Linked DNA regions of Thermus thermophilus. The protein of the gene in region 1 interacts with the protein of each later gene in a pairwise test. Links are inferred from orthologs where the notes say so. Each region holds a gene or a part of one and is shown on either strand. Other genes may lie near its edges.

Region 1 (13,743 bases):
CCTTTAGGCTCTACGACACCTACGGCTTCCCCCTGGACCTCACCGTGGAGATCGCCGCGGAAAGGGGCTACGGCGTGGACACGGAGGGCTTCCAGAAGGCCATGGAGGAGCAGCAAAGCCGCTCCCGGGCCGCCATGGCCTTTGAGCGGGAGATCTTCAAGAAGGGGGCCCAGGTCCTGGAGGAGCTCTACGCCGAGCGGGGGGCCACGGAGTTTTTGGGCTACACCGCCCTCGAGGCCGAGGCCGAGGTCCTGGCCCTCCTCGCCGGGGACCAAAGCCTTGAGGAGGCAGGGCCCGGCACCGAGGTCCAGGTGGTCCTGGACAAGACCCCCTTCTACGCCGAGGGGGGCGGGCAGATCGGGGACTTCGGCCTTTTGGAGTGGCCTGGGGGCCGGGCCCGGGTGGAGACCACGAGGAAGACGGAGGGGGGAATCTTCCTCCACAAGGCCCGGGTGGAGGAAGGGGTGCTGAGGGTAGGGGAGAGGGTGCGGGCGGTGGTGGACCCGAGGAGGCGGGACACCGAGAGGAACCACACCGCCACCCACCTCCTCCACGCGGCGCTAAGGGCCGTCCTCGGCCCCCACGTGCGCCAGGCGGGAAGCCTCGTGGCCCCGGATAGGCTCCGCTTTGACTTCACCCACCCCGAGCCCCTGAAGCCCGAGGAGCTTGAGCGGGTGGAGCTTCTGGTGAACCGCTGGATCGTGGCCGACTTCCCCGTGACCTGGCGCTACATGCCCCTGGAGGAGGCGAGGAAGGAGGGGGCCATGGCCCTCTTCGGGGAGAAGTACGGGGAGGTGGTGCGGGTGGTGCGGGTGGAGGGAAGCCCGCTTCCTGGCCTCGAGTCCAAGGAGCTCTGCGGCGGCTGCCACGTGCGCCGCACCGGGGAGATCGGGGCCTTCCTCATCCGGAGCGAGGAGGCCGTCTCCGCCGGGGTGCGCCGCATAGAGGCGGTGACGGGGGAGGAGGCCATCCGCTTCGCCCGGGGGAGCCTGAACCGCCTGAAGGCCCTCGCCGAGCGCCTCGAGGTGGGGGAGGCCGCCCTGGAGGAGAGGCTGGAGAAGCTCCTCGCCGAGCTCAAGGAGAAGGAGCGGGAGGTGGAGCGCCTCAAGGCCCGCCTGGTCCAGGCCACCTTGGGGGGCGGCGGGAGGCCTTCCCTGGAGGAGAAGGGGGGCCTCACCTGGACGGTGGCCGAGCTTCCCGGCCTGGACGCCAAGGCCCTCCGCCAGGCGGCGGACGACCTGGTGGCCCGGGGGGCGGACGTGGCCTTGGTCCTAAGCGAAGGGCAGGCGGTGCTGAAGCTCTCCTCCAGGGCCCTGGAACGGGGCCTCGAGGCGGGGGCCCTCTTCCGGGCCCTCGCGGAGAGGGCGGGGGGCCGGGGCGGGGGCAAGGGGGCTTTGGCCCAGGGGGGCGGCCTGGACCCCAAGAAGGCCCGGGAGGCCCTCCCCGGTCTTCTCCCCTAGAATGGGGGCATGGTCCTCCTAAGCCTTTTGGCGGTGGCCCTCTCCTGGGCCCTCTTCGCCCTCACCTTCGGGCGGTTGCAGAGGAGGCCTTCCCTGCACAACGCCCTCTATAGCCTCGGCCTCCTCTTCTTTGCCCTGGCGGTCTCTGCCGAGCTCCTCGCCCGGCTCCAGGGGGCCTGGAGCCCCTTCCTCTACCGCCTCTGGTACTTCACCGGGGCGATGCACGGGGTGACCTTTTTAGGCTTAGGAAGCCTCGCCCTCCTCAGGCCCGGGGCGGCCCGGGGCCTCCTCCTCGCCCTAAGCCCCCTCTTCCTTTGGGGCCTTTACCTGGTGGCCTCGGCCCCCTTGGACCTCGCCCGCCTCCCTGAGCCCTACGCCCCCCTGGGGGCGGCCTTCCCCCCGCCCGGCCTCACCTCGCCCAGGCTTTGGACCATCCCCTTTAACCTCCTGGGCACGGCCCTCATGGCCGGGGTGGCCCTCTACACCACCCTCCTCTTCCGGCGCCAAAACCCCTTGCGGGCCCGGGGCACGGCCCTCATCTTCCTGGCCGCCCTGGTCCTCGCCTCCACCAGCGCCCTAAACCGCTTCGGGGTGGCGGGCCTCGAGGAGGCGGGAAGGGCCTTGGGCGTGGCCCTCCTCTACCTGGGGGTGGTCTTGGCGGACCAGAGCGTTCAGTATGCGGGTGGGCGCGCTTGACGTGGGGGAGGCCCGGATCGGCCTCGCCGTGGGGGAGGAGGGGGTGCCCCTGGCCTCGGGCCGGGGGTATTTGGTGCGCAAGACCCTGGAGGAGGACCTCGAGGCCCTTCTGGACTTCGTGCGGCGGGAGGGCCTTTCTAAGCTCGTGGTGGGCCTCCCCTTGCGCACCGACCTCAAGGAGAGCGCCCAGGCGGGGAAGGTCCTCCCCCTGGTGGAGGCCCTGAGGGCCAGGGGGGTGGAGGTGGAGCTATGGGACGAGCGCTTCACCACCAAGCTCGCCCAGGAGCGCCTCAAGCACGCCCCCAAGCGGCTTCGCCGGGACAAGGGGAAGCTGGACGAGCTCGCGGCCGTGGTGCTTCTGGAGGACTACCTTGCCCGAGGGATCTAGGAACTGGCTTCGGCGTGGGGTGGTGGCCCTCTTCCTCACCTTCCTCCTCCTCCTCTACGCCCTCTGGCTTCTCGGCCCCACGGGAAGGGAGGCCGTGGTGCGCATTCCCCGGGGGGCCACGGGGGCGGAGGTGGCGAGGATCTTGGAGGAGGCGGGGCTTCTGCGCTCGGGCCACGCCTTTTCCGCCTACCTCCGCTTCTCGGGTCGGGCGAAGCGCCTCGTTCCTGGGGTCTACCGCCTGAAGGGCGAGGGGGCCTTCCGCCTGGCCCGGGCCCTCACCGGGGGCGTGAAGCCCCTAAGCGTCACCCTCACCTTCCCCGAGGGGGAGAGGGCGGTGGACTACGCCCGGAGGCTCTCCGAGGCGGGGCTGGACGGGGAGGGCTTCCTCAGGCTCGTGGAAGGCCCGGGGGCCCTCAAGCCCCCCTACGTGGAGGGGCGGACCCTGGAGGGCTACCTCTTCCCCGCCACCTACACCTTTGACCTCCTCGCCACCCCCGAGGAGGTGGTGCGGGCCATGCTCCGCCGCTTTGAGGCGGAGCTCACCCCTCCGGTGCAAAGGCTTCTAGCGGAGCGAGGGCTTTCCGTCCACGCCTGGGTTACCCTGGCCTCCATCGTGGAGAAGGAGGCGGGGAGCGCCGAGGAGATGCCCTACATCGCCGGGGTCTTCCTGAACCGCCTGGAGCGGGGCATGCCCCTCCAGGCCGACCCCACCGTGGCCTACGCCTTGGGGAAGAGGCTTCCGGAGCTTTCCCGGGAGGCGGGGGACTTCCAGGTGGACTCCCCCTACAACACCTACCGCTACGGCGGCCTTCCCCCGGGGCCCATCGCCAACCCCGGGCAGAAGGCCCTCCTCGCCGTCTTGAACCCGGTGCGCCAGGACGAAAAGGGCCGCCCCTACCTCTACTTCTTCCACGCCGGGGGGCGGCTTTACCTGAACGTGGATTTCGCGGGCCACCTCCGGGACCTTGCCCGCTACCGCTATGCCTCCCCGTGACGGAGGAGCCGGAGCTGGGCGTAGGCGAAGAGGAGGGTGAGGACGAGGAGGACCACGGTGATGGCCGCCGCGTACCCCAGGCGGAAGCTCTCAAACCCCGCCTCGTAGAGGTAGTAGCCGAGGACCCGCGTGGCCCCGTAGGGCCCCCCCCGGGTGAGGAGGAAGACGGCGGCGTAGGACTGCAGGGAGAGGATCGTCCCCACCACCAGGAGGAAGACCACCGCGGGCCGCATCAGGGGCAGGACCACGTAGCGGAAGGCCTCCCAAGGCCCGGCCCCGTCCACGTAGGCGGCCTCGAGGAGGGTTTTGGGGATGGCCTTGAGCCGGGCCGAGGCCACCAGGACCCCGTAGCCCAGGTGCCGCCACAGGGTGAAGGCCACGACCATGAGGAGCGCCCAAAACCCCTCCCGGTCCCAGGGGGGGATGGGGAGGAACTGGGCCAAGGCCCCGTACTCCGGGGTAAAGAGGGTGTACCAGGAGAGGGTCGCTCCCCCCAGGGTGACGAGGCCCGGCAGGAAGAGGAGGCTCTTGGCCAGGCGCTCGTAGGGCAGGCCGTCCAGGACCACGGCCAGGACCAGGGAGAGGGCGAGGAAGGGGGGAAGGGCCAGGAGCATGAACTCCAGGGTCACGAGGAGGCTCTTCCAGAAGGCGGGGTCTTGCAGGAGGTCCCGGTAGTTCTTGAGCCCCACGGGCCTGGGCTCGGAAAGCCCCGACCAGTCCCAGGTGGAGAACCGGACCACCTCCAGGAAGGGGTAGAGGACGAAGAGGAAGAGGGGGAGGAGGGCCGGCAGGGAGAAGAGGAGGAGGGGAAGCCTCTTCCTCACGGGCTACCAGAGGTAGAGGAGGGAGAGGAGGAAGGGGTAGCGGTCCGAGGCGGAGACCTCGAGGGCCCAAGGCTCCAGGTAGAGCCTGAGCCCCGCCCCCCAGGCCAGATGGAGGCCCGCCCCCGCCTGGTAGCCGAGGCCGAGGCCCAGGGAGAGGGCCCCCCCGGGAAGCTCCACGCTCGCCAGGGGGCCGAGGTGGACCCCGAAGGGGTAGCGGAGGTCCAGACCCAGGCCCGCCGAGGCGAAGAGGCCCTCCACCACCAGGCCGGGGAAGAGGTTGGCCTTGAGGAGGGCGTAGGCCTCGGGGCTTTGCGCCAGGAGGACCTGGAGGTCCAGGCCGGTGTCTATTCCCAAGGGGCTGAAGGGCAGAAGGGCGCTTCCCTGGAGGTAAACGCCCTTGTCCGGGGCGTAGCCCAGGCCCAGGGTGTTCTCCGGGTAGGCGGGGGCCTGGGCCAGGGCAAGGCCCAGGGCGAGGCCGAGGAGGGCGAAAAGCCGCTTCATGGCCCCTCCATCCTACCAGGTAGCATGGGGGGCATGGAGGTGGCCTTCTCCCTGGAGCCCGCCCCCTCCCTCGTCCCCGCGAGGGAGGTGCCTTTGCTCGTCCTCGTGGGCCTCACCGGGGTGGGGAAGAGCACCCTGGTGGAGGCCCTGGGCCTTCCCCGGCTCCCCGACCGCCGGGAGCTCGTGGACCGCTACGTCCTCCCCCGCTACGGGGCCAAGCCCCCCATTCCCCGGGAGGAGCGCTTCCGCCTTACGCGGCGCTTCCGGGAGGAGTTCCCCGGGGGGGTGGCGGAGGTCCTGGCCCGGGGGTACGTGCCCCCAAGGCCCCTCCTCCTCTTTGACGGCCTGAGGGGGGAAGGGGAGGTGGCCTACGCCCTGGAGCACCTCCCCGAGGCCCGCTTCGTCCTCCTCCACGCCCGGGAGGCCACCCGGCTCAAAAGGCTCCTTTCTCGGCGGGACGCCTTTGACCGCGTGGAGCTCCGCCCCGAGGAGATGGCGGAGCTAAAGGCCTTGGCGGAAGGGGTTCTCTCCCCGGAGGAGCTGGAGGAGGCCTTGGCCCTGGCCCCCCTGGAGGAGGTCCTCGCCAAGCTCAAGATCGTGGCCGAGGAGAAGCGGAACTACGACCCCCAAGGCCCCTTGCGCCTCCTTCAGGGCCACCCCCGGGCCCTGGTCCTGGACACGGAGGCCCTTTCTCCTGAGGAAGAGGTCCTGGCGGTGCGGGCCTTTCTCCAGAGGCACGGCCTCGGCCCATAGAATGGGGGCTATGCCGACGGTACGGGACCTGCGCCTCATCCCCTTCCGCATCCCCCTGAAGGCCCCCTTGCGCTGGGGGAAGGCTTCGGAGCTTGCCGCCTTGGAGCACGCCCTTTTGGAGGTGGAGCTTTCCGACGGCTCCCTAGGCCGGGCCGAGGTGGCCATCCGCCCCACCATCTACGGGGAGACCCTGGGGAGCGTGAGGGCGGGGTTGGACTACCTGAGGCCCAAGCTTTTGGGCCTCGAGGCCGACGACCAGGAGGGGATAAGGGCCGTTCTGGAGGCCTTCCCCTTTAACTTCGGCCTCAAGGGCGCCCTGGACACCGCCCTCTGGGAGGCCTGGGCGCGGAGCGAGGGGGAGGAGCTTCACCAGGTCCTCAAGCCCGCCAAGCACCGGGTGCGGGTGGCCTACATCCTGGGCCTCGGGGAGGAGGACGAGGTCCTGGAGGACGCCCGCATGGCCTTTGGGGCGGGGGTCCGGGTCTTCAAGGTGAAGGTGGGGCGGGACCTGGAGGCGGACACCCGCCGCATCCTCCGCCTGAAGGAGGCCTTCCCCGAGGCCGAGCTCTACGCCGACGCCAACGAGTCCCTTCCCCCCAAGGAGGCCGAGCGCTACCTTTTGGCCTGGAAGGAGCTTGGCCTCCGCTACGTGGAGGAGCCCTTGCCCGTGGAGGAGGTGGAGGCGAGGCGGGCCTTGAGGGAGAAGGGGATCCTCCCCCTCATCGCCGACGACGCGGCCATGACCCCGAAGGACCTCAGGCGGGAGCTACAGCTCAACACCTTTGACGTCCTCAACCTCAAGCCCGCCCGCACCGGCGTCACCTGGACCCTGGAGATGCTCGCCCTCGCCCGGGAGAAGGGCAAAAAGGCCATGGTGGGGAGCCAGGCGCAAAGCGCCTTCGGGGCCTACCAGTCCGCCCTCCTCGCCTTCCAGCAGGGGGTGACGGAGCCTTGCGAGCTCGCCTTCCACCTCAAGGCCGAGGGCGGCTTCTTCCCCTTTCCCCCCTTCCGCGAGGGGTGGCTTTATTGGGAGGACCTGGTGGAGGGCCGCTTTGACGAGGAGGCCTTCGCCCGCTACGCCCTAAAGGAGGCCTAACGCCTCCCGGAAGTCCCGGAAAACCCCCCTCGCCCCCGCCTCCCGAAGGGCTTCCGCCTCGTGCCCCGTGAGGAGGCCGTAGGTGGGGATCCCCGCCCCCACGGCGCTTCTCACCCCGGAAGGGGAGTCCTCAAAGGCCAGGGCCTCCTCGGGGGCCACCCCGAGGCGCCTTAGGGCCACCCGGTAGGGGAGGGGGTCGGGCTTTCCCCGGCCCACCTCCTCCGCCAGGACCAGGAGGGGCGGCCTTAGGCCCAGGGCCTCGAGGACGTGGCGGGCGTTTTCCTTGGGGGCGTTGGTCACCACGCCCCAAAGGAGGCCTTTCTCCCGGATGTGCTCCAAAAATTCCGCAAGCCCCGGGGTGGGCCTGAGCCCCTGGGCGAGGGCCCGGAAGCGGGCCTCCTTGGCGGCGATGAGCCTTTCCGCCTCCTCTCCCTCCAGGCCCAAGAGATCCCGGACGATCTCGGGGTTCAGCCTCCCCGAGATCCTTTTCCGGTAGAAGATGGGGTCCACCTCCAGGCCGTAGGGCGCCAGGGCCTCCCGCCAGGCCAGGAGGTGCAGGGGGTCCGTGTCCGCCAGGGTGCCGTCCAGGTCAAAGAGGACCGCCTTAAGCACGGGCCACCTCCCGCTCCGCGCCCCGGAGGAGGAGGTAGAGGGCGAGGCTTAGGGCGAAAAGCCCCAGGGGGATCCCCCGGTCGGGCAGGAGGGCGAAAAGCCCGGGGATCAGGGTGCTCCCCGCCGCCCCGGCGTACATGAGCCCCCCCAGGGCCCGGTGGCCGAAGCGGGCCTGCACCAGGGCGAAGAGGGTGGAGAAGAGGGGGCCGAGGAGGAAGCCCGCGAGGGGGAAGAGGAGGGCGGTCTGGGGGAGGAAGTTGAGGAGGAGGAGGCCCATCACCCCGAGGAGAAGCCCCCGGAGGGCCCTCAAGGGGTCCTTGGCCACCCTTCCTGCGAGGAGGAGCCTGCCCAAGGCGAGGAAGAGCCAGTAGAGGGTGAGGAGGAGGCCGCCTAGGGAGGTGGCGTGGCCCAAGGCCTCCAGCCAGACCCGGTTCCAGGTGGCCAGGGCCCCCTCGAGGCCCGTGTAGAGCCCCACGGCGAGGAGGAAGGGCCAGAGGGCTCCCCGGGGCCTTTCCTTGGGCCTTTCCGCCGCAGGCGCCCCGAGGACGAGGGCGCCTGCGAGGAAGGCGAGAAGGCCCGCCAGGCTCAGAAAGGCGGCGTAGGGGAGCCAGGCCAAGGCCAAAGGGGTGAGGACCGCCCCCAGGCCAAAGGCCACGTTGACCCGGTTCAAAAGCTCCACCCGCCTTTCCGGGTAGAGCTCCCCCACGAGGCTGTTCCCGTGGACGTTCATCACCCCCTCCCCCAGGCCGAGGAGGAAGGCCAGGGACGCCATCCAGGCGTAAGAGGGGGCGAAGGGAAGGCCGAGAAAGGCGAGGCCCACCAGGCCCAGGGCCAGGGGAAAGAAGGGATGGCGCCTCTCCTCCTGTCCCAGGTGCACCCCGAGGAGGAGGCCGAGGAGGAGGGCGGCGAAGTAGAGGGAGGCCCCCTCTTCCGTCCCGTACCGCTCCCGCCAGTAGGGCAGGGCGGCCCCGGGGAGGGCCACGATCACCCCCACGAGGAGGAGGGCAAGGAAGGAGCCGGCGAGAAAGCGCACGGACCGCATTCTCCCCCTGGGGTGACCCTTTGGTCAATAATGGGGAGGATGGAGCGCCTTTTGGCCCAAGCCCTTTCCGGCGAAGGCTTCTTCGCCTTCCCTGGGGTGCTCCTCCTCCGGGGCCCCGACGCCTTTTCCTTCCTCCAGGGGCAGGGCACCCGGGACCTGCGACGGGTTTCGGGGCCTGCTGGGGTGCTCTTCCTCAACCACAAGGGCCAGATTGAAGAGGCGGCGACCCTCTTTCCCCACCCCGAGGGCTTCCTCCTCGCCCCTTGGGGGAGCCTCGAGGGCCTGGAAAGGCGCCTGCGCCGCTACATCGTCTTTGACCAGGTGGAGCTTGTGGCGCTGCCCCTCTTCCGCCTCCTCTACGCGGACGGCCGCGAGGAGGTGGGGGAGAGGGCCGAAGGGGCGCTTCCCCCGGAGCTCTATCCCCTCTACACCCTGCTCAAGGGCCTCCCCCTCCTCTCGGACATCCAAGGGGAACTCCCCCAGAGCGTGGGCCTTCTCCACCTGGTGGACTACGGCAAGGGGTGCTACGTGGGCCAGGAGATCATGGCCAGGACCGAGGGAAAGGAGGCGCCCTACCGCCTTGTGGGCCTGAGGGCTCTGGAGGGGGGCGAGGCCCCGGCGGAGCTCTTCCTGGGGGGAAAGCGCGTGGGGGAGGCGAAGCGCCTTCTAAAGACCCCCTTCGGCCTTCTGGGCCTCGCCGTGGTGCGGAAGGAGGTGCCCGTGGGGGCGGAGGTGGAAGGAGGTGGGGGGCGGTACCGCGTGGAGGCCCTTCCCTTTAAGGAGGCGGCATGGAGCGGGCAGAGATCCTCGGGGTAGGCACCGAGCTCCTCTACGGGGAGACCCTGGACACCAACACGGCGGAGATCGCAAGAAGCCTCAAGCCCTACGCCCTCAAGGTGGAAAGGACCCTTAGGGTGGCGGACGAGGTGGCGCCCCTGGCCCGGGAGGTGGAGGAGGCCTTCGCCCGGGCCAGGCTTGTGGTCCTCTCCGGCGGCCTCGGCCCCACCCCGGACGACGTGACCCGGGAGGCGGTGGCCCTGGCCTTGGGGGAGCCTTTGGAGCTGGACGAGGCCGTGCTTGGGGAGATTGAGGCCTTCTTCCGCGCCCGGGGGCGCGCCATGCCTGAGGCCAACCGCAAGCAGGCCATGCGGATCCCCTCCGCCACCTGGCTCAAAAACCCCCGGGGCACCGCCCCGGGGTGGTGGGTGCGCAAAGGGGGTAAGGACCTGGTCCTCCTCCCCGGGCCCCCTCCCGAGTGGCGCCCCATGTGGCAGGAGGTTCTGCCCCGCCTGGGCCTGCCGCGAAGGCCCTACGCCGAAAGGGTCCTGAAGACCTGGGGCATCGGGGAGTCGGAGATCGTGGAGCGGCTTGGCCCCCTCTTCGTCCGGGGGGAGGAGGTGGAGGTGGGCACCTACCCCAAGGTCCACGGGGTGGAGGTGGTGGTCCGGGGCCGGGAGGACCGGGTGGCGGAGCTTGCCGAGCGGATCAAGAAAACGCTCCTTAAGGAGGTCTGGGGCGAGGGGGAGATGACCCTCGCCGAGGCGGTGAAAAGGCGCATGGAGCGGGAAGGGGCCACCCTCGCCACCATGGAGAGCCTCACCGGGGGGCTTCTGGGAGCGGAGATCACCCGCGTGCCGGGGGCGAGCCGCTTCTATTTGGGGGGCGTGGTATCCTACTCCGTAGGGGCCAAGGCCCGCTTCGGGGTGCCTCAGGACCTCCTCTCCCGGACGGTTTCCGCCGAGACCGCCCGGGCCATGGCGGAGGCGGCGCGGTCCCTCTTCGGGTCCACCTACGCCCTGGCCACCACCGGGGTCGCGGGGCCGGACCCCCTGGAGGGCGAGCCCCCGGGCACGGTCTACGTGGCCCTGGCGGGCCCCACGGGCGCGGAGGTGCGGCGCTACCGCTTCCCGGGAGACCGGGAAACCGTGCGCTTAAGAAGCGTCTACGCGGCCTTGGCGCTCCTTGTGACATGAGGCTCTTCTACGCGGTCTTTTTACCCGAGGAGGTCCGGGCGGCCCTGGCGGAAGCCCAGACCAAGGTCCGCCCTTTTCGCGGCTGGAAGCCCGTCCCTTCCCACCAGCTCCACCTGACCCTCCTCTTCCTGGGCGAGCGGCCCGAGGAGGAGCTTCCCGACTACCTGGCCCTGGGCCACAGGCTCGCCCGCCTCGAGGCCCCCTTCCGGGCGCGGCTTCGCGGGACGGGCTACTTCCCCAACGAAGGAACCCCCCGGGTCTGGTTCGCCAAGGCGGAGGCCGAAGGCTTCCTCCGCCTCGCCGAGGGGCTTCGCGCCGGGGTGGAGGAGCTTTTGGGCGAGGAGGCGGTCAGGATCCCCGGCTGGGACAAGCCCTTCAAGCCCCACATCACCCTGGCCCGGAGGAAGGCCCCGGCGCCCCGCGTGCCTCCCGTCCTCTTCGGCCTGGAGTGGCCGGTGGAGGGCTTCGCCCTGGTGCGCTCGGAGCTTAAGCCCAAGGGGCCGGTGTACACCGTTTTGGAGAAGTTTTCCCTGAGAGGTGAGCATGGACGAGAGCAAGCGCAAGGCCCTGGAGAACGCCCTGAAGGCGATTGAGAAGGAATTCGGCAAGGGGGCGGTGATGTGGCTGGGCGAGATGCCCAGGCAACAGGTGGACGTGATCCCCACAGGCTCCCTCGCCCTAGACCTCGCCCTGGGGATCGGCGGCATCCCCCGGGGGCGGATCGTGGAGATCTACGGCCCCGAGTCCGGGGGCAAGACCACCCTGGCCCTCACCATCATCGCCCAGGCCCAGAGGCGGGGCGGGGTGGCCGCCTTCGTGGACGCGGAGCACGCCCTGGACCCCCTATACGCCCAGCGCCTCGGCGTCCAGGTGGAAGACCTCCTGGTCTCCCAGCCCGACACGGGCGAGCAGGCCCTGGAGATCGTGGAGCTCCTCGCCCGCTCGGGGGCGGTGGACGTGATCGTGGTGGACTCGGTGGCCGCTTTGGTCCCCCGGGCGGAGATTGAGGGGGAGATGGGGGATCAGCACGTGGGCCTCCAGGCCCGGCTCATGAGCCAGGCCCTCCGCAAGCTCACCGCGGTGCTCGCCAAGAGCAACACCGCCGCCATCTTCATCAACCAGGTGCGGGAGAAGGTGGGGGTCATGTACGGCAACCCCGAGACCACCCCGGGGGGGAGGGCGCTGAAGTTCTACGCCAGCGTGCGCCTGGACGTGCGCAAAAGCGGCCAGCCCATCAAGGTGGGGAACGAGGCCGTGGGGGTCAAGGTGCGGGTCAAGGTGGTGAAGAACAAGCTCGCCCCCCCCTTCCGCGAGGCGGAGCTGGAGATCTACTTCGGCCGGGGGCTGGACCCCGTCATGGACCTGGTGAACGTGGCCGTGGCCGCGGGGGTGATTGAGAAGGCCGGGTCCTGGTTCTCCTACGGGGAGCTCCGCCTGGGCCAGGGGAAGGAGAAGGCGGCCGAGGCCCTGCGGGAGCGGCCCGAGCTTTTGGAGGAGATCCGGGCCAAGGTCTTGGAGCGCTCGGACCAGGTGGTCCTGGCCGCAGGCGAGGACGAGGGGGAGTAGATGTCCCTTCTGGACCTGGTTCTTCTGCTCCTGGTCCTGGGGCTTGGGGGGGTCCTCCTCCTTAGGCGGAAGGGGGAGGACCGCTCGGCCCAGGAGGCCAAGGAGCTCCTGGAGGCGGCGAGGCGGGAGGCCCGGGAGGTCCTGGAGGCCGCGCGGAAGGAGGCCCGGGACATCCTGGAGGCCGCCCGCCAGGAGGCCAAGGCCCTGCGCCAGGAGGCGGAGGCCCGGGCCAAGGCCCAGCGGGAGGAGGTGGAGGCGGAGATCAGGCGCCGCCTCGAGGCCGCCGAGGCCGAGGCCAAAAAGCGCCTGGAGGAGGCGGAGGGACGCCTTAAGGCGGAGCGGGAGGAGCTTCGCGCCGAGCGGGAGCGCCTGAGGTCCCTCCAGGAGGAGCTCAAGGAGGAGCGGGAGCGCCTCAAGGCGGAGCGGGAGGAGCTCCGCCGGGAGGGGGAGCGGCTCGCCAAGCGGGCCGAGGCCCTGGACGCCAGGGCGGCGCGGCTGGAGGAGGCGGAGGCGGAGCTTGTCCGTAAAGAGGAGGCGCTCAAGGCGGAGGCCAGGGCCCTGGAGGAGCGGCTTAAGGAGGTGGAGCGGAAGCTCTACGAGGTGGCGGGCCTCACCCCCGAGGAGGCCCGCAGGCTCGTCCTGGAGCGCCTGGACCGGGAGCTGGAGGAGGAGAAGGCCCAGAGGGTGCGGGCCGCCCTGGAGCGGGCCCGCCTCGAGGCCAAAAGGGAGGCCCAGAAGATCCTGGCCCAGGCCATGCAACGCCAGGCCTCGGAGACCGCGGCCCAGCTCGCCGTCACCGTGGTGCCCATCCCCTCCGACGCCATGAAGGGGCGGATCATCGGCCGGGAGGGGCGGAACATCCGCGCCTTTGAGGCCCTGACGGGGGTGGACCTCATCATTGACGACACCCCGGACGCCGTCCTCCTCTCCTCCTTCAACCCCATCCGCCGCGAGATCGCCCGCATGGCCCTGGAGGAGCTTTTGAAGGACGGGCGCATCCACCCAAGCCGCATTGAGGAGGTGGTGGAGAAGGCCAAGCAGGAGATGAAGACCTTCATCTACGAAAGGGGGGAGGAGGCGGCCTTGGAGGCGGGGGTGGTGGGCCTGAAGCCCGGCCTCATCCAGCTTTTGGGCCGGCTCCACTTCCGCTCCAGCTACGGCCAGAACGTTCTGAAGCACTCCATCCAGGTGGCCCACCTCGCCGGGATCATGGCGGCGGAGCTCGGCCTGGACGCCGCGCTTGCCCGGAGGGCCGGGCTCCTCCACGACATCGGCAAGAGCGTGGACCGGGAGGTGGAGGGAAGCCACGTGGAGATCGGCATCGCCCTGGCGCGGCGCTTCGGGGAGCCCAAGGAGGTGGTGGACGCCATCGCCCACCACCACGACCCCGACAACGCCGAGACCCTCTACGCCGTTTTGGTGGCCGCGGCCGACGCCCTCTCGGCGGCGCGGCCCGGGGCGAGGCGGGAGAGCCTCGAGGAGTACCTCCAGCGCCTGGAGGCCCTGGAACGCATCGCCCTCTCCTTCCCCGGGGTGGAGACGGCCTTCGCCGTGCAGGCGGGCCGGGAGGTGCGGGTCATCGTCAAGCCGGAGAAGGTCAGCGACGCCAAGGCCACCCTCCTGGCCCGGGAGATCGCGAGCCGCATTGAGAAGGAGATGAACTACCCGGGCCAGGTCCAGGTGACCGTGGTGCGGGAGACCCGGGCGGTGGAGTACGCTAGGTGAAGTGAGGCGCTATGCTTAAAGGCGAAGACATCGGCATTGACCTGGGGACGGCCAGCGTCCTCATCTACGTGCGGGGGAAGGGAATCGTCCTGAAGGAGCCCTCCGTCATCGCC
Region 2 (13,706 bases), 160 kb from region 1 along the record:
GTCGCAGAGGGGCTTGGCGTTGGCGGGGATGGTCTTCTGGCACTCGGTGCAGACCCAGAGGGCCACCACCTCCTTCTCCGAGGCGTAGTGGAACTGCTCCAGCTCGGCGATGGCCTCAAAGTCGCTTTCATAGGTGGCCTCCCGCACCTTAAGGCGGTAGCGGTAGGCCTCGCCCCCCAGGGGGCTTTCCCGCACGTGCTCCAGGGTCTTGGCAAAGGGGGGCCAGAGGGGGAAGGCGCCCTCGAGGGCGTACTCGTCAAAGCCGAGGACGGGCTTCTTGAACTCGGTGCGAAGCCTCACCCGCTCCCCGGGCCTCAGCCACTTGGCCGCGTCCCCGCTCATGCGCAAGGTCACGCCCCCCTCCAGGAGGACCTCCCCGTACCAGCGCCAGTAGACCCTCCGCCCTAGGACGCGCATCGTGCCCCCATGGTACCCCACTTAATGTTAAGCTCATCCCATGAAACGATCCCTTGCCCTGATTCTGGCCTTGTTCAGCCCGTTGGCCCTCACCCAGTCCCCCAAGGAAGCGGTGGAATCCGCCCTCAAGGCCGCCTTCGGCAACTGGAGGGGCAGGACCTACCAGGGCCTGGACCGGGTGGCCTACTACACCCCCGAGGGCCAGGAAACTCAGGTCTTGGCTAAGGCTCAGTATCCGCGGGAGTAGAAAAGAACAACAAGAAATGATAAACCCACAACAATTAAGGCGACCAAGGAAAGAACGCCCAAAGCACGCCATTCGCCAACCTTTTTCACCCAAGAGAGTGTGGCATGATACAGGAAACTGAAGAAAAAGGCCTGCAACAGTAGCCCAGGAGCTTCTCTAGCCTCTACTCTTTTGTCGAGCACCAACGTAAACAGGTTAATGAGTCCAAAGAAAGCTAAAGCCACAAGAAGAAAGGATTGCCAAGGCCTAAGTTTCCACATCATCGCCATACCTCACCAAGGCGAAGTTAAGAGTCCAAACACAAATCCATAAACAAAACCTTTACCAACGTTCGCCGCAAAGTCACGAGCATTCGCATCGCAACGCCCGGTATTGCAACCTATGGCTGCATCTACCGTATACGCTAAAGCAGCACTAATCGCCCCTGAAAGACCACCAATAACCCCCGCGATAACTCCCTCTCCCTCGTAAAGAGCTAGCTCCTCATCCGAAAAAAGCGAAGGAGATTCAAGCAAGGAAGTAGCCCACTCAACTGTTTGAACTTCACCCCGTACTCCCAGGGCCAGGATGTGCCCCTGCGCCCTAGCGCCCAACGGGGCATAGGCCAAAAGCCCAAAGGCCATGAGCACAAAGAGGAACCTGCGCATGACTCAACCCCCTCAAGGGTGAGGTTACCACGCCCCCCCCCCCTTCCTGTCAAGAAGCTTTCAAGAAGGCGCAATCCCCCACCCCGCCCGTCCGGGACTGGCGAGAGGGGAGAAGGCGCCGAGAAGCTTAGTACGCCTTGGCGAAGACCACCCGCTTGCCGTAGGCGGAAGGCCTCCCGCAGCGGACGCAAAGGCCCTCCTCCGCTTCGGCCTCAAAGGGCACGCAGCGGGCGGTGGCGGTGGTCTCCTCCTGGATCAGCCGCTCGCAGGCCTTGTCCCCGCAGTGGAAGGCCAGGGCGAACCCCTCCTGCACCGCCTCCTTGAAGGCCTCGTAGGTGTCCACCTTGCGGGTGTGGGCCTCCCGGAAGGCCAGGGCCCTTTGGTAGAGCTCCTCGTGGAAGGCGTCAAGCTTCCCGGGCAGGGCCTCGGGGAGGGCGGCGAGGGGCAGGGTCTCCTTGCCCCCGAGGCGGCTCGCCAAGACCGCCTGGCCCCCTTCCAGGTCCTTGGGCCCGAGCTCCACGCGGAAGGGCACCCCCTTGAGCTCCCACTCGTGGAACTTGTACCCCGGGGTGTAGTGGTCCCGGTCGTCCAGGTGGACGCGAAGCCCCTTGGCCAAAAGGGCCTGGCGGAGGGCTTGGGCGGCCTCGAGGACCCTTTCCCGGCTTTCCTCCTTGTAGATGGGGACGATGACCACCTGGATGGGGGCGAGGCGGGGCGGGAGGACGAGGCCCTTGTCGTCCCCGTGGGTCATGACGATGGCCCCGATGAAGCGCCAGGAGAGGCCCCAGCTCGTGGTGTGGACGTACTTCACCTGGAGGTCCTTGTCCTGGAAGGTGATGTCAAAGGCCCGGGCGAAGTTCTCCCCCAGGTAGTGGCTGGTGCCCGCCTGGAGGGCCTTGCCGTCCTTCATCATGGCCTCAATGGTGGTGGTGTAGACGGCCCCGGCGAACTTCTCCTTCTCGGTCTTCAGGCCCTCAATCACGGGGATGGCGGCGTACTCCCGGGCGAGGCGGGCGTAGACGCCAAGCATCCTCCGCACCTCCTCCTCCGCCTCCTCCCGGGTGGCGTGGGCGGTGTGCCCCTCCTGCCACAGAAACTCGCTCGTGCGGAGGAAGGGCCGGGTGCGCATCTCCCAGCGCACCACGTTGCCCCACTGGTTCAAAAGCTGGGGCAGGTCGCGCCAGCTTCGGATCCACTTGGACCACATGTAGCCGATCACCGTCTCCGAGGTGGGGCGGACCGCCAGGGGCTCCTCCAGCTCCTCGCCCCCCGCGTGGGTGACCACGGCGAGCTCGGGGGAGAACCCCTCCACGTGCTCGGCCTCCTTCTTGAGGAAGCTCATGGGGATGAAGAGGGGGAAGTAGGCGTTCTGGTGGCCCGTCTCCTTGAACATGCGGTCCAGAACCCCCTGGATGTTCTCCCAGAGGGCGTACCCGTAGGGGCGGACCACGATGGTGCCCCGCACGGGCCCGTAGTCGGCGAGCTCGGCCCTTTGGATGACCTCGAGGTACCACTCGCTGAAGTCCTGGCTCTGGGGGGTTAGGCCCTTCTCCTTCGCCATACCCGCCCATCTTACCCCAGTAAAATGGCCCCATGGACCTCTTCCCCGTCCTCAAGGAGCTCGCCCAGAAGACCCCGAGCAAGATCCTCCTCATCGTCTTGGACGGCGTGGGAGGCCTTCCCCTGGAGCCTGGGGGCCCCACGGAGCTCGAGGCCGCCAAGACCCCGAACCTAGACCGCCTGGCGGAGGAAAGCGCCTTAGGCCTCCTCACCCCCGTCTACCCCGGCCTCGCCCCGGGCTCCGGCCCCGGCCACCTCGCCCTCTTCGGCTACGACCCCTTCCGCCACGTGGTGGGCCGGGGGGCTTTGAGCGCCTTGGGCCTCGGAGCCGACTTCCGGGAGGGGGACGTGGCCCTAAGGGGGAACTTCGCCACCCTGGCGGAGGGCAAGGTGGTGGACCGCAGGGCGGGAAGGCCCTCCACGGAAGAGAACCAAAGGGTCATCGCCAAGCTCAAGGAGGCCATCCCCCGCATAGAGGACGTGGAGGTCCACTTCTACACGGAAAGCGAGCACCGCTTCCTGGTGATCCTCCGGGGGGAGGGGCTGGAGGACCAGGTGACGGACACCGACCCCCAGAAGACGGGCCTGCCCCCCCTAAAGGCCAAGGCCCTGGACGAGGCCTCGGAGAAGACGGCCAGGATCGTCAACCTGCTTTCGGAGAGGATCCAGGAGGTCCTCGAGGACGAGCCCCGCATGAACGGGGCCCTCTTCCGGGGAGCCTCCAAGAAGCCGAGGTTCCCCCGGATGGGGGAGGTCTACGGGCTCACCCCCGCCGCCATCGCCAGCTACCCCATGTACAAGGGCCTGGCCAGCCTGGTGGGCATGGAGGTCCTGCCCGTGGAGGGGGAGGGGGACGCCCTGGAGGGGAAGCTCAAGGCCCTAAAGGAGAACTGGGGGCGGTACGACTTCTTCTACTTCCACGTGAAGAAGACGGACGCCATGGGGGAGGACGGGAACTTCTGGGGAAAGGTGGAGAAGATTGAGCGCTTTGACGCCCTCCTCCCCGAGATCCTCTCCTTGGGCCCGGACGTCCTCGCCATCACCGGGGACCACTCCACCCCCGCCCTCCTCAAGGCCCACTCCTGGCACCCCGTGCCCCTCCTTCTGAAGGCCCCCTACCTGCGGGCGGACGAGGCGAGGCGCTTCACGGAGAGGGAGGCCCAAAGGGGAAGCCTCGGCCACCTCCGGGGGGTGGAGCTCATGCCCCTCCTCCTCGCCCACGCGGGGAAGCTCCTCAAGTACGGGGCCTAAAATGGGGAGATGATCCGCCACCGCCTGAGCCTCGAGGAGTTCCAGGCCCTCCTGGAGAAGGCCCCAGAAGGGCTTCGCCTAGAGCTCTTGGACGGTGAGGTCTACGAGATGGCCCCCATCGGCAGCGGACACGCCAGCCTGGTGACCTACCTGGCCAAGCAGCTGGAAAGGCTTTACGGGGACCGGGCCCTGGTCTACGTGCAAAACCCCCTTCGCCTTTCCCCCCACTCCCTGCCCCAACCGGACCTCGCCCTGCTCCGGCCGCGGGAGGATTTTTACCGGGAAAGGCTCCCCGAAGCCGGGGATGCCCTCTTGGTGGTGGAGGTCAGCTTCTCCACCCGGGAGGTGGACCTTAAGAAGCTCGCCCTCTACGCCCAAGGAGGCGTCCCCGAGGTGTGGCTCGTGGAGGAAGGGGGAAGCCTGGAGGCGTACCGGGAGCCCCGGGGCAACCGTTACCGCCACCGCCTCCTTGTGGAGCCCGGGGAGGAGGTGGCCCCCCTCCTCCTCTCCCACCCCCCTCTCCTCTGGGACCCCCCTAGAGGTACCCCGCCCGCGTGAGCTCCTCCCGGACGGCCTCGAGGACGAGTTCGTAGGCGCGGTCCAGGTCTACCCCCCTCAGGGTGGCCCCGGCGGCGGGGACGTGCCCGCCGCCCCCGAGCTTTAGGGCGATGTTCTGGGCCGAAACCCCGCCCCGGGAGCGGATGGAGACCTTCACCCCCTCCTCCCGCTTGCGGAGGAAGACCGAGACCACGCTGCCCTCCACGTAGCGGATCAGGCCCACGAAGTCGTCGGAGTCCTCCTCCTCCCGCCTGGCCTCCTCGGGGAGGTGGGCGGTGACGAGGAGCCCGCCAAAGTGGAAGGCCACCGTGGAAAGGACCTGCCCCATGAGGCGGAAGTAGGAGGGGGGGCGGAACTGGAGGCGGTCGGTGAGCTCGGCGAGCTTCACCCCGTAGCCCAAAAGCTCCGCCGCCACCCGGAGCACCTCGGGGGTGGTGTTGGCGAAGCGGAAGTTGCCGGTGTCCGTGAGGATGCCCGTGAGGACGGGGGTGGCGATCTCCGCCGTCCACTCCACGCCCAAGAGGTCAATGAGGTCCTTCACCATCTGGGCGGTGGCCGCCTTGGAGGGGTCCACCACGTGGAGGTGGCCGAAGCGGGGGTTGGTGCCGTGGTGGTCTATGTTGATGACGAAGCCCTCCACGGGGACCCCCACCACCCTCGAGGGCTCGGCGCTGTCCAAGGCCACCAGGGTGGCCCCGGGAGGAAGCTTCTCCACGGGGTCGGAGTACTCCTCCTCCTTGGGGAGGAAGCGGAGGAACCTCGGGGGCTCGGCCACCCAGCGGGCGTCCTTGCCCAGGGCCTTGAGGGCCCGGTAAAGCCCCAGGGAGCTTCCGATGGCGTCCCCGTCGGGGTCCACGTGGGTGGCGATGTAGATGGGGCCCTTCACCGCCTTGAGGACCTCCGCCACGAGCCGCATCTTCTCCCAGTACCTGGGTTCGGGCGCGTTGCCGTCCATGCCGCTAAAAGGCTAGCACAAGCCAGCCCTCGGGACCCGGGACAAAAGACTTCCCCCCCACTCGCGAGTAGGGGGGTCCTTGGTGGGCGATGGTGGACTTGAACCACCGACCTCACGCTTATCAGGCGTGCGCTCTAACCAGCTGAGCTAATCGCCCCCGCACGCACTCGTCAGTTTAGCCAAAAAAGCCCCACCCCGTCAAGAGCCTGCCTCCCTCGTTCCGAAGCCCGGGGGCAGAAAGTCGGGGTAGTCGGGGTTTCCCTTGCGGTCGGGAAGCTTAGGAACAAGGTCCGAGGGGTGGGGCTCCCCCTTGCGGCAGTAGGGGCAGTCGTGGCGGACCTTGTAGCGCACGGGCCTCGCGGGGACGCCCAGGGCGATGGCGTGGGGGGGGATGTCCTTGGTGACGATGGCCCCCGTACCCACCATGGCGTCGTCCCCAATGCGCACCCCCGCCAATACGGTGGCGTGGTAGGTGATGCGGACCCCGCTTCCAATGATGGTCTCCTTCAGGGTGACGTCGGGGGAGGCCAGGACGTGGTGGGTGTGGCTGTAGACGTTGACGTAGTCGGAAAGGGAGGTACGGTCCCCGATCTTGATGCCCCCGATGTCGTCCAGGAAGACGTAGCGGTGCACCACCACGTCGTCCCCAAGCTCCAGGTTGTAGCCCACGGAGAACTCCACGTTCTGGAAGAACTTGGGGTTTTTCCCCACCCGCTTGAAGATGAAGGGGGCGAGGGCCCGCCTTATGGCCACCCCCGAGTGCACCGACTGGCCCAAGGGCGTGAGGTCCAAGACCTTCCAAAACCAGAGGAGGGGCTTGACCCGCCGGAACTTCTCCAGGTCGGTGGCGGCGTAGTACTCGGCCTCAAAGGTGATCCCCTCCGGGTCCAGGCCCATGGCCGCGAGCGGGTTCACCTCCAGAAGCTCCTCGTAGGGCCTCCCGTAGAGGAGGCGGGCGAGCTCCTCCCGCACCAAGGCGTTCCGGTCCACATTGGGGTCGGAAAGCCTCTCCGTGAGGCCCCCCAGATAGCGGTCCAGGGCCTTCTGGTGGAGGGGCGCGATCTCGCGGGGAAGAAGCCAGGGCATAGGCCTATGCTACTCCCCAAGGTCCGGGGAAACACCCTCCTGCCTCACCCTACGGAGGAACGGTAGCCGAGTTCCCTTAGGGCCTCGGGGTCCTTGCGCCAGTCGGGGTAGACCTTGACCTCGAGGTCCAGGTACACCTTCTTGCCGAGGAGGGCCTCGAGCTGCTTCCTCGTGGCCTGACCGATCTCCTTGATCTTCCGCCCGCCCTCGCCGATGACGATGGCCTTCTGGGAGGGGCGCTCCACGTAGATCACCGCCTTGATGTAGAGCACGCCGTTTTCCCTTTCCGCCACCTCCTCCACCTTGGTGGCCACGGCGTAGGGCACCTCGTGCCAGAGGCGCTTCATGGCCTCCTCCCGGAGGATCTCCGCCACCCACTCCCCGAAGCTCTGGTCGCTTTTGGCGTAGTCCTCCGGATAGAAGAAGGGGCCTTCCGGCAGGAGGGCGAGAAGGTCCGCCTTGAGCTCGGCCACCTGCCTTTCGTCCAGGGCGGAGAGCATCCGCGGCTCGGCCTCGGGCAGAAGCTCGTGGTAAGCCTTCATCGCCTCCTCGGGGTACTTGGCGGCGTCCAGCTTGTTCCCCACGAGGAGGATGGGCACCTTCCCCGCGAGGGGCTTTAGGGCCTTGGCCACCAGCTCGTCCTCGGGGGTGGGGGGGTGGCGCAGGTCCACCACCCAGACCACGGCGTTCACGTCGGCGAGGGCCTCGTACACCTCCTGGTCCATGAACTCCCCCAGGGCGTCCATGGGCTTGTGCAGCCCCGGGGTGTCCACGAAGACGATCTGGCGCTTCCCCTCGGTGAGGATGCCCCGGAGGCGCTTGCGGGTGGTCTGGGGACGAGGGCTTATGGGGGCCACCTTCACCCCGAGAAGATTGTTGAGCAGGGTGGACTTGCCCACGTTGGGCTTGCCCACGATGGCCACAAATCCGGAATAGGTCTTTTCCGCCATGGTTTCTCCAGGTGATCCCGACCCTGAGGATTCGCCCTTGGGGGCGGGGGCCGGACCTTCCAAGGCCTCCAGTATACTCCAGGCGTGGACCCCTTGGCCCTCGCCCTCCTCCCGGGCATCGGCCCCAAGCGGCTTTTGGAGGTTCTAAAGGCGGAGGACCCTCTAGGCTTCCTGCGGGAGCGCTTCCCCGAGGCCTGGCGGCACCTCCCCCAGGCCGAGGCCCGGGCGGAAAGGGAAAGGCGCCTTGCCGAGGCCATGGGCGTGCGCCTCCTGGGGCTCTGGGAGGAGGGCTTCCCCGAGGGGCTGAAGGCGCTTCCCCAGCCCCCCACCCACCTCTACCTCAAAGGGGAGCTTCCCAAGGAGGGGAAGGCCGTGGCCCTGGTGGGCACCCGCCGCGCCTCCCCTTGGGCCTTGGCCTTCGCCCGGAGGCTCGCCCGGGAGCTTGCCGAGGCCGGGCTTTGGGTGGTCTCGGGCCTCGCCCGGGGCATAGACCGGGAGGCCCACCTCGGGGCCCTGGAGGGGGGCGGGCGCACCCTGGGCGTCCTGGGAAGCGCCCTGGACCGGGTCTACCCCCCGGAGAACCGCCCCTTGGCCCAACGGATGGACCTCCTCTCCGAGTTCCCCTTCGGGACGGGCCCCAAGCCCGAGTTCTTTCCCCGGAGGAACCGCCTCATCGCCGGGCTCTCCCGGGCGGTGGTCGTGGTGGAGGCCCCCCTGGACTCCGGGGCCCTCATCACCGCCCGCCACGCCTTGGAGCTCGGCAAGGAGGTGCTCGCCGTCCCCGGAAGACCCACGGACGAGCGTTCCTTAGGAGCCAACCGCCTCATCCAGGACGGGGCCTACCCGGTGCTCTCCGCCGAAGACGTCCTGTCCTACCTGGGGATGGCCGCAAGGCCTAAGCCCCCCCCGGGCCTCTCCCCGGAGGAGGAGGCCCTTTACGCCCTCCTGCAGGAAAAGGGGGAGACCCTCCCCGAGGCCCTGGCCACGGCCCTGGGGATCCCCCCGGAGCGGGTGCTCTCCCTCCTCACCCTTCTGGAGCTCAAGGGCCTGGCCCGGGCCCTCCCGGGAGGGCGCTACGGGCCAGGCTAGGGGTTACTTGGCCTTCTCGTAGAGCTTCTTGGCGATCTCGTAAAGCTCGCCCGGGTGGAACTCGGGAGCAAACTCGGCGGCGTCGTGGCCCGCGTCAAAGACGGGACCCCCCGTGGGCGGGCCGTCCACCACCACCACCTCGGTGCCGTCCTCAGGGGAGGCCCCCTTCCAGATGAGCCCGAGGTCCCTGTAGTCCTCGGGGCTGAAGCGGTAGAGGTTCCGGTGGAAGCCCAGGTCCATGTACTTCTTGGCCTCGGGGATCTTGCTGTTGTCAATCTTGGGGATGGGGAGCATCTTGGTCATCTCCACCCCGGTGAGGCTTTCCAGGGCCTTGCCGTAGGCGGCGGCGTGCACCCCGCCCCGCACCAGGAGGTAGCCGATCATCTCCCGGGCCACGGGGTTGTCGGTCATCTCGTAGACCCGGAGCTTGTGGGTGCGGGCCGCCACCTCCAGGAAGAAGTTGTGGAGGAGGTCCAGGATGAGGTTACCGCTGGTGAAGACGTACTCCCCGTGCCAGTGCTCCCCCATGGCCCCCATGACCAGGCTGTTGGCTCCCCCGGCGATGAAGTGGGCGGCGTTGCGCACGTCCTTGGCGAAGCCCAGGGGGGCGCTCACGGGGTCCACACCCTCTTCCAGGTCCTTCCCCGGGTTCTTGGCCAGGAGGCTGTTGATGGTGGCCGCCACCAGCTCAATGTGGCCCAGCTCCTCGGTGGCGATGTTGGCGATGAGGTCGTAGTAGGGCTTCAGGGCCTTCTTCCCCCGGAAGTTGAAGGACTGGTACATGTAGTTCATCAGGGTGGACATCTCCCCGAAGCGCCCGCCCAGAAGGGCCTGGACCGCGGCGGCGGCGTTGGGGTCCTGCTCCTTGGGCATGGGCAACTCAATCTGCAGGCGGTCTATCCTCAGGAACATCTTCTCCCTCCTCTCGCCCGGGGGGGTTCCCCGACGGGCACCCTCACCTTAGAAGAAGGGCCGGTTATAAGTCCAATACATCTCGCGTGACGCTAGAATAAGCAAAGGTTATGAGACCGACGCTGGACCAGCTGCGCTACCTCGTGGCCCTGGCGGAGGAAGGGAGCTTCACCCGGGCCGCCGAACGGGTCTACCTCACCCAGCCCGCCCTCTCCGTCCAGATCCGCAAGCTGGAGGAAGCCCTGGGGACGAGGCTCTTTGACCGGAGGAAGGGCACGCTCACGGAGGCGGGCCAGGTGGCCGTGGCCCAGGCCCGGAGGATCCTCGAGGAGGTGGAAAGGCTCAGGCTTTTGGTGCAGGGGGAGGCGGCCTGCTTCCAAGGATCCTTCCGGCTCGGGGTCATCCCTACCCTCGCCCCCTACCTCCTCCCCCGGCTCCTTCCGGAGCTGAAAGCACGTTTCCCCCGTCTTTCCCTCTCGGTGCGGGAGGAGCTCACCCCGGGGATCGTGCGGGGGCTAGAGGAAGGAAGCCTGGACGCAGGGCTCGTGGGCACAGAGGAACGGCACCCAGGCCTTAGAGCCGAACCCCTTTTTACCGAGGCCTTCTGGGTCTACGTGGCCCCGGGCCACCCCCTCTTTGAGCGGGAGGCGGTCCACCCTTTGGAGATCCCCCTCGAGGACACCTGGGTCCTCGCCGAAGGGCATTGCTTCCGGGACCAGGTCCTCTCCGTGTGCCGTCCAAGCCTCGGCAGGCGGTCTGTGGAGTTCCAAAGCGGGGACCTGGAGACCCTGGTCCGCCTGGTGGACGCCGCGGGGGGGCTCACCCTCCTCCCCGAGGTGGCCCTCTGGACCCTCTCTCCGGCCCAAAGGACCCGGTTGCGCCCCCTAAGTCCCCCTGGGGCCGGGCGCACCGTCCACCTCCTTTTCCGGGAGGGCAGCCTCAAGGCTCCCCTGCTCCAGGCCCTGGGCGAGGAAGCGCGGCGAGTCTTCACCCTATTGCGCTCCGACACGGGGATGCAAGAAAGCACTATGATGGGGGCGGAGGTTCGCCATGACCAAGCCTGAGGCCAAGGGCGGCGATGTGCAGATCAGGGCCGGACTCATCTGGATGAACGGGGCCCTGGTGCCCCAGGAGGAGGCCAAGACCAGCGTCCTAAGCCACGCCCTCCACTACGGCACCAGCGTCTTTGAGGGGATAAGGGCCTACGAGACCCCCAAAGGCCCCGCCATCTTCCGGCTCAAGGAGCACGTGAAGCGCTTCTACAACTCCGCCAAGGTGCTCCGCATGGAGATCCCCTTCGCCCCGGAGGAGCTGGAGGAGGCCATCAAGGAGGTGGTGCGGAAAAACGGCTACAGGAGCTGCTACATCCGCCCCCTGGCCTGGATGGGGGCGAAGGCCCTAGGGGTCAATCCCCTCCCCAACAACCCCGCCGAGGTGATGGTGGCCGCCTGGGAGTGGGGGGCCTACCTGGGGGAGGAGGCGGTGCGCAAGGGGGCCAGGCTCATCACCAGCTCCTGGGCCCGCTTCCCCGCGAACGTCATGCCCGGCAAGGCCAAGGTGGGCGGCAACTACGTGAACTCGGCCCTGGCCAAGATGGAGGCGGTGGCCGCCGGGGCCGACGAGGCCCTCCTCCTGGACGAGGAGGGGTACGTGGCCGAGGGGAGCGGGGAGAACCTCTTCTTCGTGCGGGACGGGGTCATTTACGCCCTGGAGCACTCGGTGAACCTCGAGGGCATCACCCGGGACTCCGTGATCCGCATCGCCAAGGACCTGGGCTATGAAGTGCAGGTGGTGCGGGCCACCCGGGACCAGCTCTACATGGCCGACGAGGTCTTCATGACCGGGACCGCCGCCGAGGTGACCCCGGTGTCCATGATTGACTGGCGGCCCATCGGCTCGGGAACAGCGGGGCCCATTACCTTGAAGCTCCGGGAGGTCTACCTGGAGGCCGCCACGGGACGGCGGCCCGAGTACGAGGGCTGGCTCACGTACGTGCATGGGCAATAGGCGGTTGCGCAAGAGCGTGGAGAGCTACCAAGCGCGTATCCGTGAGCACCAGGCCAAAATAGAGGAGGAGTTGCGTAGGCCCGAGCCCAGGTGGGAGCTGATCTGGTACTGGGAGCGCGAGATCCGTGCCTACCAGAAGCGGGTGGAGCGGCTTCTCCGCAGGATGGGAAGGAGGTAGGATGCCCAAGGCGGAAGCCCGGAAACGGGCGCGCAAGGAACACCTGAGGGAGGTCCTGGGGGTGCTCCTGGACGAGATGGACGAGGCTTCCAGGGCCTTCCAGAACGCTTGGAAAAGGGCCAAGGAAAACCCGGGGGACGAGGAGGCCTGGGGGGAGCTTCAGGTCTGGGTTTCCGTGCTCGGGGTCAAGGCCCAGGCCCTGGAGGAGCTCTTGGAGGAGGAGGCCCTCCTCACTTCCTGAGCCAGTCCGCAAGCACCTTCTGGTAGAGCTCCGGGTCTAGGCGGGGCCTGTCGTAAAGCCCCGCCTTTAGCCTCTGCCGTTGGGCCTCAAAGAGGATCACCGCCGCGGCCACGGAGACGTTGAGGCTTTGGACCATCCCCAGCATGGGGATCTTGATGGCCCCGTCCGCCAGGGCCAAGGCCTCCTCGGAGACCCCCCACTTCTCCGCCCCGAAAAGGACGGCGGTGGGCTTCGTGTAGTCCACCTCCCGGAAGTCCCGGGCGTCCTCCCTAAGGGCGGTGGCGTAGACGGTGAAGCCTCTTTCCCTTAGGAAGTGGAAGGCCTCGTGGATGTTGGGGTGGACCCGCAGGTAGACCCACTTGTGGCTACCTCCGCTCGTCTCGTTGAAGGTGGGCACCCCGCCCGTGGGGTTCACGGCGTGGGCCTCGAGGACCCCCACGGCGTCGCAGGTGCGCAGGATGGCCGAGAGGTTGTGGGGCTTGTGCACGTTCTCCAGGAGGACGGTGAGGTCGGGCTGCCGCCGCCTCAAGACCTCCTCTACCCTTTGCCGCCGGGTTTCCGTACGCTCCCTCATGGTCCGGAAAGCTCCCTGAGCCTCTGGATCAAGGGCTTGAGGAGCGCCCGCTTGAGCTTGAGGGCCTGCCGGTTCACCACGAGCCTCGCCGTGGAGTGGGCGAGGACCTCCACCTCAACAAGCCCCGCCGCCCTCAGGGTGGCCCCCGTCTGCACCACGTCCACCACGGCGTCGGCGAGACCGGTGACCGCGGCGAGTTCAATGTTCCCGGAAAGCTCCACCACGTCCGCCGCCCAGCCCCTTTCCTTGAGGAGCCTCGCGGTGAAGTTCGGGTACTTGGTGGCGATGCGGCGGATGGGCCCCGTATCCCCGGGGCGCCTGATGAGGGAGAGCCGGCAGGCCCCAAAGCCCAGGTCCACGGGCTCAAAAAGGTCCCTTCCCGAGTCCAAAAGCACGTCCTTGCCCACCACCCCGATCTCGGCGATCCCCAAGTCCACGTAGACGGGGACGTCCTTGTTGCGAAGCTCCAGAAGGGCCACGCCCCCCTCCTTCCCGTGGAGGAGGGCCCTCTCCCCGGCTACCTCGGGGAGGTCCAGCCCGGCCCGCTTCAGGACCTCGTAGGCCTCCCGGAAGATCCGCCCCTTGGGCAGGGCCACGGTGAGGGCGAAGCGCCTCATTCCACCCTCCAGATCTCCTCCCCCCGGGCGAGGAAGGGGATGCCGCGCCTTCGGGCGTAGGCCACGGGGTCCTCCCCGTGGAAAAGCTCCGTGCGCCTTTCCTGGGCGAAGCGGCGGAGGGCCTTGAGGTCCAGGGCCAAGACCTCCGGGGCCTCCTCCTCCTTGGGGAGCTGCAAGGCCTCAAGAAGCCGCTCCACCCCCAGGGCAAAGCCCGCGGCCTTGGGGAAAAGGGCCCCGTCGTACCGCCCGCCCCCGAGGAGGGGGAGGCCGAACCCCGGGGTGTAGGCCCGGAAGAAGATCCCCGAGTAGTACTCGTACCGCCGGGCCATGCCCAGGTCCAGGAGGACGGGCCTTCCCAGGAGGTCCAGGGTCCTCTCCAGCTGGGCGAGGGCCTCTTGGGCCTTGGGGGGGAGAGGA

Evidence for each region.
Region 2: the proteins of recA (region 1) and dprA interact in binary tests that used the Bacillus subtilis proteins (3 or more experiments, as listed by UniProt). The link is inferred for Thermus thermophilus from one-to-one orthologs.

What each region holds. Positions count from the first base shown.
Region 1 is NZ_AP025158.1:2,020,225-2,033,967, reverse strand. Bases 9,895-12,893 are described here. They hold recA (recombinase RecA), read left to right. Parts: upstream 9,895-10,882; coding sequence 10,883-11,905; downstream 11,906-12,893. Other genes in these bases: rny (ribonuclease Y), read left to right, coding at 11,906-12,893; thpR (RNA 2',3'-cyclic phosphodiesterase), read left to right, coding at 10,336-10,932; TthTMY_RS10935 (CinA family nicotinamide mononucleotide deamidase-related protein), read left to right, coding at 9,895-10,339. Outside these bases: alaS (alanine--tRNA ligase), read left to right, coding at 1-1,460; TthTMY_RS10985 (hypothetical protein), read left to right, coding at 1,470-2,156; Holliday junction resolvase RuvX, read left to right, coding at 2,137-2,544; endolytic transglycosylase MltG, read left to right, coding at 2,528-3,538; TthTMY_RS10970 (carbohydrate ABC transporter permease), read right to left, coding at 3,523-4,362; TthTMY_RS10965 (bioflim formation protein), read right to left, coding at 4,366-4,863; TthTMY_RS10960 (hypothetical protein), read left to right, coding at 4,897-5,616; TthTMY_RS10955 (enolase C-terminal domain-like protein), read left to right, coding at 5,627-6,712; TthTMY_RS10950 (HAD family hydrolase), read right to left, coding at 6,698-7,324; TthTMY_RS10945 (MFS transporter), read right to left, coding at 7,317-8,366; TthTMY_RS10940 (glycine cleavage system protein T), read left to right, coding at 8,406-9,182; more of TthTMY_RS10935, read left to right, coding at 9,155-9,894; more of rny, read left to right, coding at 12,894-13,630; TthTMY_RS10915 (rod shape-determining protein), read left to right, coding at 13,642-13,743. UniProt on the Bacillus subtilis protein: Multifunctional protein involved in homologous recombination, DNA repair and competence.
Region 2 is NZ_AP025158.1:1,850,731-1,864,436, forward strand. What follows is about bases 6,796-9,757. They hold dprA (DNA-processing protein DprA), read left to right. Parts: upstream 6,796-7,755; coding sequence 7,756-8,760; downstream 8,761-9,757. Other genes in these bases: era (GTPase Era), read right to left, coding at 6,796-7,671; TthTMY_RS10000 (manganese catalase family protein), read right to left, coding at 8,764-9,672. In the rest of the region: TthTMY_RS09945 (GNAT family N-acetyltransferase), read right to left, coding at 1-417; TthTMY_RS09950 (hypothetical protein), read left to right, coding at 458-664; TthTMY_RS09955 (hypothetical protein), read right to left, coding at 937-1,311; proS (proline--tRNA ligase), read right to left, coding at 1,439-2,872; TthTMY_RS09965 (2,3-bisphosphoglycerate-independent phosphoglycerate mutase), read left to right, coding at 2,905-4,122; TthTMY_RS09970 (Uma2 family endonuclease), read left to right, coding at 4,132-4,680; TthTMY_RS09975 (DHH family phosphoesterase), read right to left, coding at 4,658-5,635; TthTMY_RS09985 (acyltransferase), read right to left, coding at 5,834-6,721; more of era, read right to left, coding at 6,766-6,795; TthTMY_RS10005 (hydrogen peroxide-inducible genes activator), read left to right, coding at 9,783-10,736; TthTMY_RS10010 (branched-chain amino acid transaminase), read left to right, coding at 10,723-11,679; TthTMY_RS10015 (hypothetical protein), read left to right, coding at 11,859-12,098; tRNA (guanosine(18)-2'-O)-methyltransferase TrmH, read right to left, coding at 12,088-12,672; hisG (ATP phosphoribosyltransferase), read right to left, coding at 12,669-13,289; TthTMY_RS10030 (ATP phosphoribosyltransferase regulatory subunit), read right to left, coding at 13,286-13,706. UniProt on the Bacillus subtilis protein: Protein that helps load RecA onto ssDNA during transformation. Binds cooperatively to circular ssDNA, is able to bridge different segments of DNA. Favors the loading of RecA onto SsbA- or SsbB-coated ssDNA and formation of RecA-DNA filaments.